3 regions of the Mesorhizobium sp. WSM4847 genome follow, and region 1 is predicted to be linked to each of the others. Evidence: predicted binding sites of a transcription regulator. Region 1 holds the regulator's gene; each other region holds the start of a gene.
The links. The regulator PhoB, encoded in region 1, activates phosphate uptake and scavenging genes when phosphate is short. The targets are predictions, from matches to a motif close to TGTCATNNANCTGTCAT.
Positions count from the first base shown of each region.

Region 1 (3,273 bases):
GCCTTCGCCGACATTCTGGAACGCGAGTTCGGCATCCCGGCCATCATGGAGAACGACTGCAACATGATGGCCGTGGCGCTGCGCTGGCGCCACCCGGATCGCTACCGCGACGATTTCATCGCCATCCTGCTCTCGCACGGCATCGGTATGGGGCTGGTGCTGAAGGGCGAGCTGTTCACCGGCACCCACTCCTCAGGCGGCGAATTCGGCCACATGATCCATCGGCCGGGCGGCGCGCTTTGCCGCTGCGGGCGGCGCGGCTGCGTCGAGGCTTATGCCGGCAACTACGCCATCTGGCGCAACGCAAGGCTGTTGAGCGAGAACGCCGAGCCGGTCGCCGATGTCAGCGACGCCGAGATGCGGGCACTGGCGGCCCGGGCGCGCGAGACGGACGGACCGGAGCGCGAAGCCTACCGCAAGGCCGGCGAGGCGCTCGGCTTCGGGCTCGGCAGCCTGTTTGCGCTGATCGATCCGGCGCCGGTGGCCATGGTCGGCGCCAGCGCTGCCGCCTTCGACCTGATCGAGCCGGCCCTGCGCGAGGCCATCGCCCAGACCGCCGGCGGCCAGCATTCGGGTTTGATTTCCTTCGACACCGAGCCGAACGAGCTGCCGCTGATCCGCGAAGGTTGCGCCATGCGGGCGCTAAGCTTCGTCGACCAGGAGATTTTCGCGCCGAGCATCCAGGCACGAGCCGGCTCGGTCGGAAAGAACGTGGCTTGAAGGATTCCCGGGTCGCGACTTGGGGTGTGTTGAGGTTCAGGTCAGGCCGAGTCGAGAATGGCGGGTTCCGAGAACCGGAGCGGAGCGTACTCTTGGATGAGATGAGCACCGGAAGCGCAGGTATCAGCCGTTCGCAGGCCGGCATCACCTGAATATCAGCACATCCCCTAGTCTTCCCTGATCGCATAGCCCGCGCCGCGGATGGTGCGGATGACATCGGGCATGCGACCATTGTTGACCGCCTTGCGCAACCGGCCGACATGGACGTCCACCGTGCGCTCGTCGATGTAGATCGTCTCGCCCCAGACATTGTCGAGCAACTGGCTGCGCGAGAAGACCCGGCCCGGGTGGCGCATCATGAATTCGAGCAGCCGGAATTCGGTCGGCCCGAGCCGGATCTCGCTCTTCTTGCGATAGACCCGGTGCGATTCACGATCGAGCATGATGTCGCCGACCTTGAGCACGCTGGACAACACTTCCGGCTTGGCGCGGCGCAGCAACGCCTTGACCCTGGCCATGAATTCCGGTGTCGAGAACGGCTTGACCAGATAGTCGTCGGCTCCGGTCGAAAGGCCGCGCACCCGGTCGCTCTCCTCGCCGCGCGCGGTCAGCATGATGATCGGCAGCCGCTCGGTTTCGGGGCGCACCCGAAGCCGCCGGCAAAGCTCGATGCCGGAAACCGCCGGCACCATCCAGTCGAGCACCAAAAGATCGGGCACGTTTTCCTGCAGCCGGATTTCGGCCTCGTCGCCGCGCGTCACCACCTCGACCTGATAGCCTTCGGATTCCAGATTATAACGGAGGAGGACGCCCAGCGGCTCTTCATCCTCCACCACCATGATGCGCGGCGCGATCATCGGCCGGTCACTCCTGTCATGTCGCCGGCGCCGACATCGTCGTTTCGTCGAGCTTCGGGCGATCCGCCGGCAATTGCTGCCCGGTCACGACAAAGTAGGCGTTTTCGGCGATGTTGGTGACGTGATCGCCGATACGCTCGAGATTCTTGGCGCAGAACAGAAGGTGCGTGCAGGCGGTGATGTTGCGCGGATCCTCCATCATGTAGGTCAGGAGCTCGCGAAAAACCGCCGTGTATTTCACGTCGATCTTCTGGTCGTCGGCGCGCAGTTCCTTCAACGCGCCGGCATCGCGCGACACATAGTGCTCGACCACGCCGCGCAGCTGCACAAGAACGAGGTCCGCCATCGCGTCGATACCGTGCGACAGATTACGCGGCGTCGCGCTCTGCCCGACTGCGCTGACCCGCTTGGCTATGTTCTTGGCCAGATCGCCGATGCGCTCGAGATCGCCCGCCATGCGGATTGCGCCAACCACGGCGCGCAGATCCTGCGCCATCGGCTGCCGCTTGGCGATCAGCGTGATGGCGCTGTCATCGAGTTCGCGCTGCCTCGCATCCATGATGGCGTCGTCCGAGACGACGCGCTGCGCCATCGCATTGTCCGACGCAAGCAACGCGCGGATCGAGGCCGCGACCATTGCGGCGGCGAGCTCGTCCATGTCGCGGATCAGCCGGTCGATGTGCTCCAGTTCCTCGTCGAAAGATGCGACGGTGTGTTCACCCATGGTGCTGTCCTCGTGTTCGAAATTCGCCGGACCGCTCAGCCGAACCGGCCGGTGATGTAGTCCTGGGTGCGCTTGTCGTCGGGGTTGGTGAACATCTTGTCGGTCGCGCCCTCCTCGACCAGATAGCCGAGATGGAACATCGCCGTGCGTTGCGACACGCGCGCCGCCTGCTGCATCGAATGGGTGACGATGACGATCGTATAGTTCTGGCGCAGTTCGTCGATCAGTTCCTCGACGCGGGCGGTGGCGATCGGATCGAGCGCCGAACAGGGCTCGTCCATCAGGATCACTTCCGGCGACACCGCGATGGCGCGCGCGATGCACAGGCGCTGCTGCTGTCCGCCGGACAGTCCGGTACCCGACTCGAGCAGGCGATCCTTGACCTCGTTGAACAGGCCGGCCTTCTTCAGGCTCGATTCGACGATGCCGTCCAACTCGGCCTTGCTCCTGGCCAGGCCGTGGATGCGCGGACCGTAGGCGACGTTTTCGTAGATCGACTTCGGAAACGGATTCGGCTTCTGGAATACCATGCCGACGCGAGCTCGCAGCTCGACGACATCGATTTTCGGATCGTAGACGTCCTCGCCGTCGAGCGTGATCTTGCCGCTCACCCGCGCGATATCGATGGTGTCGTTCATTCGGTTCAGGCAACGCAGGAACGTCGACTTGCCGCAGCCCGATGGCCCGATCAACGCCGTCACCTGATGCTCGCGGACATCGAGATCGACGTCGAACAGAGCTCGCTTCTCGCCGTAGTGAACAGAGACCTTTTCGCCCTTCATCTTGATCGAAGGGGCGTTGGTTGCGCTGCTCAGTTTCTGCTCGACGCCGGCTTCCGTCATGATGTTCATATCCTCTACTCCTTACCAGCGCCGCTCGAAGCGCCTGCGCAGTATCACCGCGATGGCGTTCATGATGACCAAAAACACCAGCAAAATCAAAATCGCCGCCGAAGTCTTCTGCTGGAACCCC
Region 1 is NZ_JBVVPY010000013.1:69,690-72,962, reverse strand. It holds gene AC0L28_RS19710 (ROK family protein) at 1-720, shown strand, start outside; gene phoB (phosphate regulon transcriptional regulator PhoB) at 888-1,577, opposite strand; gene phoU (phosphate signaling complex protein PhoU) at 1,594-2,301, opposite strand; gene pstB (phosphate ABC transporter ATP-binding protein PstB) at 2,337-3,152, opposite strand; gene pstA (phosphate ABC transporter permease PstA) at 3,165-3,273, opposite strand, start outside.

Region 2 (3,273 bases), on a different contig from region 1:
GACGGTGTTGGTGATGCCGGCATTCTTTATGTAGCGAAGGAGGTCGGCAATTTCCAGTTCGCGGCCCTTGGCCGGGCCATTGTCGCCATTGCTGACGGCCTCGGCGCCGGCCTTGTTGGTGGCGTCGTTCCAGACGACGAGACCAAGCGGCATGTCGGCGGCGATGATTTTCCAGGTCGCGTTGGAGTTTGCCAGTTCGCGCTTCAGCCACTTCATCTGCTGTTCGCCGAGGATGCGCGATTGCGGCGTCACCGTATCCTGCATGCCAGGACCGTTGGCGCCGCGATAGGAGCGCATGTCGAGGAAGAACACATCGAGCAGCGGCCCGTAGGCGATCTTGCGATAGACGCGGCCCGGTTCCGACGGCTCGTAGCGGATCGTCGTCATCTCGTGGAAGGCGCGTGCCGCGCGTGCCGCCAGCACATGGATATTTTTTTCCGAGTAGCGGTCGTCGGCGCTCAGGTCCTTCGAATCCGACCAGTTGTTGACCACCTCGTGGTCGTCCCACTGGTAGAAGGTCGGGCAGATGGCGTTGAGCCCCAGCACGTTCTTGTCCATCATGTTGTACTTCCACTGGCCGCGGTACTCGTCCAGCGTCTCGGCAACCTTGCGCTTTTCGTCGATGAGGACCTTGTTCTTCCACTTGCTGCCGCCGGGCAGCTCGACCTCGTCCTTCATCGGGCCGTCGGCATAGATTGTGTCGCCGGAATGCAGGAAGAAGTCGGGCGTATGCTTGCCGATCGTGGCATAGGTCTTCATGCCGGTGTCGTCGATGCCCCAGCCCTGGCCGGCGGTATCGCCCGACCAGGCGAATCGGATGTCGCGTTTCGAGGCCGGCGCCGTGCGGAAGCGGCCGATGATCGGCTCGGAGACGGCGTTGATGTCGGCAAGATCGGCCGCGACCATGCGGTAGAAGATGTCCTGGTCGGAGGTGAGGTTGGTGAGCAGCCGCTTTACCGTGTAATCGCTGGCCGGCGACGTATCGAGCGGCGCAAGGCGCAAGGGATTGGCGAAATTCTCCGTCGACGAGAGTTCGAACATGACGCGCGAAGGGCGGTCGGTCCGCGTCCACACCACGCCGCTGGTTGCGTCGACATCGCCCGACTGGACGCCATGGCTGAAGGCGGGCCGCTGATTGGCGCGCGAATAATAGGGAAGCGCGAGGCCCGATACGCCGACGAGGCCGGCGGCGCTCGCCGACGTGACAAAAGCGCGGCGCGAAATCTTGTTCATGGCTGTCTCCTGGATGGCTTAAACGTCGCCGCTAAGGTCCAGCCTCAATGTTTCACGCACATCTCGAAACCATGAAGGTTTTCTGACGATCAACAGGCTGGCGAATCTCCCCCCTCGAGGGCGAGATGTCGCCGAAGGCGACAGAGGGGATCGTGTCGCGTGGAGCGCCAACCTCCTGCGTCTGCGATAAGGGGCCGAGCCCGGTCGGACCGACCCCCTCTGGCCGCTTCGCGGCCATCTCCCCCTCAAGGGGGGAGATTAGCGCTCGGCCGTCACAGCTCAAGCCGCCTGCGGGTTCGGCTCGAAGGCCGGACGGCTGGTGTTGATCAACAGCGAGATGCAGGCTGCGGCTATTGCCGTCATACCGGCGATGAGGAAGGCAAGTTCGTAATTGCCCTGCAATTCACGCATGGTGCCGCCGAAGAAGGCGGCCGCCGCTGCACCCACCTGATGGCCGGCGACGACCCAGCCGAAGACGATCGGCCCGCTGCGGTCGCCGAACGCCTCGTTCGACAGCCTGAGCGTCGGCGGCACGGTGGCGATCCAGTCCAATCCGTAGAGCACGGCGAAGATGATCAGGCTGGTCGACGAAAAGCCGGAATAAGGCAGATAGATCAGCGACAGGCCGCGGATGCCATAATAGACGCCGAGCAGCTTGCGCGGGTCGAAACGGTCGGTGAGCCAGCCCGACAGCGTCGTGCCGATCAGGTCGAAGATGCCCATCAGCGACAGCAGGCCGGCGGCTTGCACCTGGCCGATGCCCATGTCGCCGCAAAACGCGATCAGGTGCGTTCCGACCAGTCCGTTGGTGGTGAAGCCACAGATGAAGAAAGTGGCGAACAGATACCAGAACACCCGCGTGCCGGCGGCACGACGCAGCGTGCTGAACGTGTGGGAGAGGAAATTGCCCTGCGAGGCCGGCGGAACCGGCGGCACGTCGTCGGCCTCAGCGCCGTAGCGCACTATGCCGATCGCGGACGGCCGTTCCGGCACCAGCAGCCAGACCAGCGGCACCAGGCAGGCGGTGGCGACCGCAATGGCGATGGCGACAGGCTTCCAGCCGCCCGACTGGGCGAGCGCGGCGAGCAACGGCAGGAACACCAGCAGGCCGGTGGCGGCCGAGGCCGACATCAGCCCCATCACCAGGCCGCGATTGGTCTTGAACCAGCGATTGACGATGGTGGCGCCGAGCACCGTGGCGACCGCGCCGGAACCGACGCCGGAGAATACGCCCCAGGTGAGAAGCAGGTGCCAGGGCTGGGTCATCAACAGGCTGAGTGCCGTCGAGCCCGACATCAGCACCAGCGACGCCAGCAGCGTGCGGCGCAGCCCGATCCGTTCCATCAGTGCCGCGGCAAACGGCCCGGTCAGGCCGTAGAGGAAGATGCCGATGGCCGCGGCGAGCGAGACGACATCGCGCCGCCAGCCGAAACTCTCCTCCAGCGGCAGCATCATGACGGCCGGCGCCGACCGCAGGCCCGCCGCGATCAGCAGGCACAGGAAAATGACGGCGACCACGACGAAAGCATAGCGCTGGCCAAACGGGCGGGATCGAGCTATCATGTTACTGACCGGTACGTTTCAATGCATGGGAGCATACGTACCGATCGGTAACATTGTCAAGCAGGCAACGGCACGTCCAAGAATGAAAAGCATTGAACCAGCGATCAAAGCGGATGAACGGCCCCGCGCGGGCGAAAAAATCCTTCGCGTTGCCCGCGACCTGTTCTACCGGCAAGGCATCAGGGCGATCGGCGTCGACGAGATCGTGCGGCGCGCCGGCGTCACCAAGCCCAGCCTCTATCGCAGCTTTCCGTCCAAGGACGAATTGGCCGCGTCCTATCTGCGGCAATACGACCTCGAGTTCTGGGCCCGCTTCGACGCGGCGGTGGCTGCCCATCCCGGCGATCCGCGCGCGCAGATCGCCGCCTTCCTGACCCGCATCGGCAAGCGCACGCAAAAGCCCGACTATCGCGGCTGCGGCATGACCAATGCGGCCGTCGAATATCCCGAACGTGGCCACCCGGCCCGCGTGGTGAG
Region 2 is NZ_JBVVPY010000003.1:257,136-260,408, reverse strand. It holds gene AC0L28_RS05820 (alkaline phosphatase D family protein) at 1-1,233, opposite strand, end outside; gene AC0L28_RS05815 (MFS transporter) at 1,513-2,796, opposite strand; gene AC0L28_RS05810 (TetR/AcrR family transcriptional regulator) at 2,879-3,273, shown strand, end outside.
Region 2: AC0L28_RS05820 (alkaline phosphatase D family protein) is a predicted target of PhoB. The motif match lies at 1,305-1,321, and genes of this name have one in related genera.

Region 3 (3,273 bases), on a different contig from region 1:
ACGCGGCATGGCGTCCGCGTCGGTGGCACGCTGCAGCGGCTCGGCGACGTCGCCACCGGCGGCAAGCTCGGGATCGAGCAGCCGGTGGGTGTAGTCGAAGGTCGGGCCGAGAAGCTGGCCGCCGGGAAAATCCTTGTAGGTCGCCGACACGCGCCGCTCGACCAGCATCGCGCCGGTGTCGATCGCCTTGGTGTAGCCGAAGCGTGGCAGCGTGGTGCGATAGGCGCGAACCAGGAAGATAGCCTCGATCATGTCGCCGCGCGCCTGAACGATGGCCAGCGCCGCCAATTCGCGGTCGTAGAGCGAACCTTCGCTCATCACCCGGTCGACGCCGAGCGCCAGCTGCTCGACGATCTGGTCGAGGCGAAGCGCCGGCACGGAACGGTCGCCGCGGCGGCGGTCGGCGAGCAGGGCGTGGGCGTTGGCAATGGCCGCTTCACCGCCTTTTACCGCGACATACATATCACGCCTCCATCGTCTTGATGCGCGTCGTGCGCGGCAGGCAGGCAACGCCTTCCGGGGTGGCTAGGATAATGTCGACACCACGGGGGAAACGCTGATTGTTCTGCTTCCATTGTTCGACGAAGTGGCGCGGCATCTGCGCCGGCGCGATTGTCGCGGTTGTTTCGATGCCAGGACCTTCGAGCAGCAGCGGCGCGCCTGAGACGAGATCGCTGACCTGCAGGATCAGCGTCGTCGAGCGGTCGGGATAGTCCTGGGTGCCTTGTGAAAAGCCGTCGAGCGCCATCATCTCGGCCGGCGTGGCGATCAGCGCGAAATGCGCATCGGCTGGCGTGTGGGCCAGTGGCGCGCCGGTGTGGAAGCCGAGCCAGGATTTCATCGCTGCTGGGGCCTGCAAAACGAGGTCGAGCCAGAGCGGCGTGTCGTTGTCGCACAGCGCCAGCGCGATGGCGCCCGCGGTGGCCGACAGCGGCGCCGGTGGGCGGGCAAAGACCGGCAGAGGCTGCAGGGTGCCCGGCCGCGCCGTTGCGTCCATCACGGCGCGGAACACCGTCTGGGCGTCGAACACCGGATTGGCAAAGCCGCCCTCGATCGCTTGCGTTGCGATATCCATCAGTCTTCTCCGCGTACCATGGTGAAGAAATCGACCTTCGTTGCCGCCGTCTCGGCGCGCCGCCGCTCACGTCGGCTGGCCAGTGCGGTCTGCAGCGGCGCAATGAGTTTGCTCTCGACCTCGTTGCGGCGGATGGGATCCTGCCAGAGCGCGTCGGCGATCGCCGCCAGTTTTGCTTTCTGCTTGTCACGGCCGAGCGCATAGCAGTGGCCGACTTCTCCCGAGGCAAGCCGCACCGTCGCGCGGGTGACCGTCGCCTCGCCGACGTTGAATGGTGCGCCGCCGCCGCCGATGCGGCCACGCACGGTGACCAGGCCGGTTTCAGGGCCGCGCAGGAGTTCTGCTTCCGAAGGCAGGCCGGCTTCGTTCCAGAGGCGGACGATATCGTCGCCGGTCGATTGCGCCAACGTTGCCATGACGGCCTTGCGCTCAAGCTGCTGATCGCGCGCTTCCTGTCCTCGCATGGTTGACATTCCCTTGCATCGAAAATTCGTCTATTGATATAGACAATTATACAAATTATATCTATTTTCTAAAGCGTGTCCATGACGGACGGATGACAGCGCGAAAAAGATCGGGGCAAAGAAATGATCGGTCAGCAGATGGCCAGCAGCTTGGAGCGGCGCAGCGGCGTCTCGCTGTGGCGGCAGATCGCCGACCAGATCCTGCATTCGATCGCCGTCGGCGACTTTGCCGAGAATGCTGCATTGCCACCGGAAGTTGCACTGGCCGAGCGCTATGGCGTCAACCGCCATACGGTGCGCAGCGCCATCGCCGCACTGGTGCAGGATGGCGTGCTCAGGGCCGAACAGGGGCGCGGCACCTTCGTGCTGTCGCGCAAGCGCCTGTCCTATCCGATCGGCGCCCGCACCCGTTTTTCGGAGGGCTTGCAAGGGCAGGCGTCGGAGCGCCGCAGCGTGCTGCTCGAATCGGCGGTCGAGCCGGCCAGCCGGCGCGTCGCCGAAGGGCTGGGGCTTGCCAGGGGTTCGACTGTCATACGCCTCGAGACACGCGGCGAAGCCGATGGGCAACCGGTCTCGCGTGCGACCGGCTGGTTCGACGCGGCTCGCTTCGCCGGCATCGATGCCGCCATGGCCGAAACCGGATCGGTGACCGCCTCATTCCGGGGTTTCGGCATCGGTGACTATCTCAGACAATCGACGGTGTTGTCGGCCCGCCACGCGGACGCCGCCGACCTTGCCGATCTTAATCTGCAGCCCGGCGCTATCGTGCTGGTCACGGTCGCCGTCAACGTCACGCCGGACGGCCAGCCGATCCAGTTTGCCGAAACCCGGTTTCCGGCTGAGCGGGTCGAGCTCAAGATATCGGCGCTTTAAAGTCCGGTTCATCCGACCTGGATGACGGCCTTGATCAGGCCGGATTTCTCATGCGCCCAGCGGGCGAGGTCGCGCGGTGTATCCGAAAGCGTCGTGCGATGGGTGACGAGCTTTGCCAGCGGCACAGCACCATCGCGGATCGAGGCGGCGACATGGTCGAAGTCGACGCGCAGAGCGTTGCGGCTGCCGATCAGCGTCATCTCGCGCTTGTGGAATTCAGGATCGGAAAAGACGATGTCGTCCTTGACGACGCTGACCAGGACCAGCGTCCCGCCATGCGCGACATGGGCGAAGGCTGACTGGACGGACTGGGTGTTGCCGGTGGCATCGAAGACCGCGTCAAAACCTTCGCCGTTGGTCGCCTCGCGAACTAGATCGGTCGCAGACTGCCGTGATGCGTCGAGGGTGGCGAAGCCGAGTTCGCTTGCGGCGAAGCCAAGCCTTTCCGCGCTCATGTCGAGCAGCGTCACGTCGAGACCGGCGATGCGGGCAAACAGCGCCGTGCCGAGGCCGATCGGCCCGGCACCGATGACCAGCGTGCGCGCGCCGGGATCAGCCAGCGAGCGCCGCACGGCATGCGCCCCGATCGCCAGGAATTCGACGGCGGCGGCATCGGTCAGCGACAGGCCGTTGGCCGGATAAAGATTTTGCGCCGGCACCAGGATCCGTTCGCACATGGCGCCGTCGCGGTGGACGCCGAGCACCTCGATCCTGACGCAGCAATTCGGCTTGCCTAGGCGGCAGGCGCTGCATTTGCCGCAAGCGAGATAGGGGTTGATGATCACCGGCTCGCCCACCGGCAGGTCGACGCCTTCGCCGGCCTCGATCACGGTGCCGGAGACCTCGTGACCCATGATGCGG
Region 3 is NZ_JBVVPY010000002.1:347,642-350,914, forward strand. It holds gene AC0L28_RS04375 (carbon-phosphorus lyase complex subunit) at 1-462, opposite strand, end outside; gene phnH (phosphonate C-P lyase system protein PhnH) at 464-1,075, opposite strand; gene phnG (phosphonate C-P lyase system protein PhnG) at 1,075-1,539, opposite strand; gene phnF (phosphonate metabolism transcriptional regulator PhnF) at 1,663-2,412, shown strand; gene AC0L28_RS04395 (zinc-binding alcohol dehydrogenase family protein) at 2,421-3,273, opposite strand, start outside.
Region 3: phnF (phosphonate metabolism transcriptional regulator PhnF) is a predicted target of PhoB. The motif match lies at 1,621-1,637, and genes of this name have one in related genera.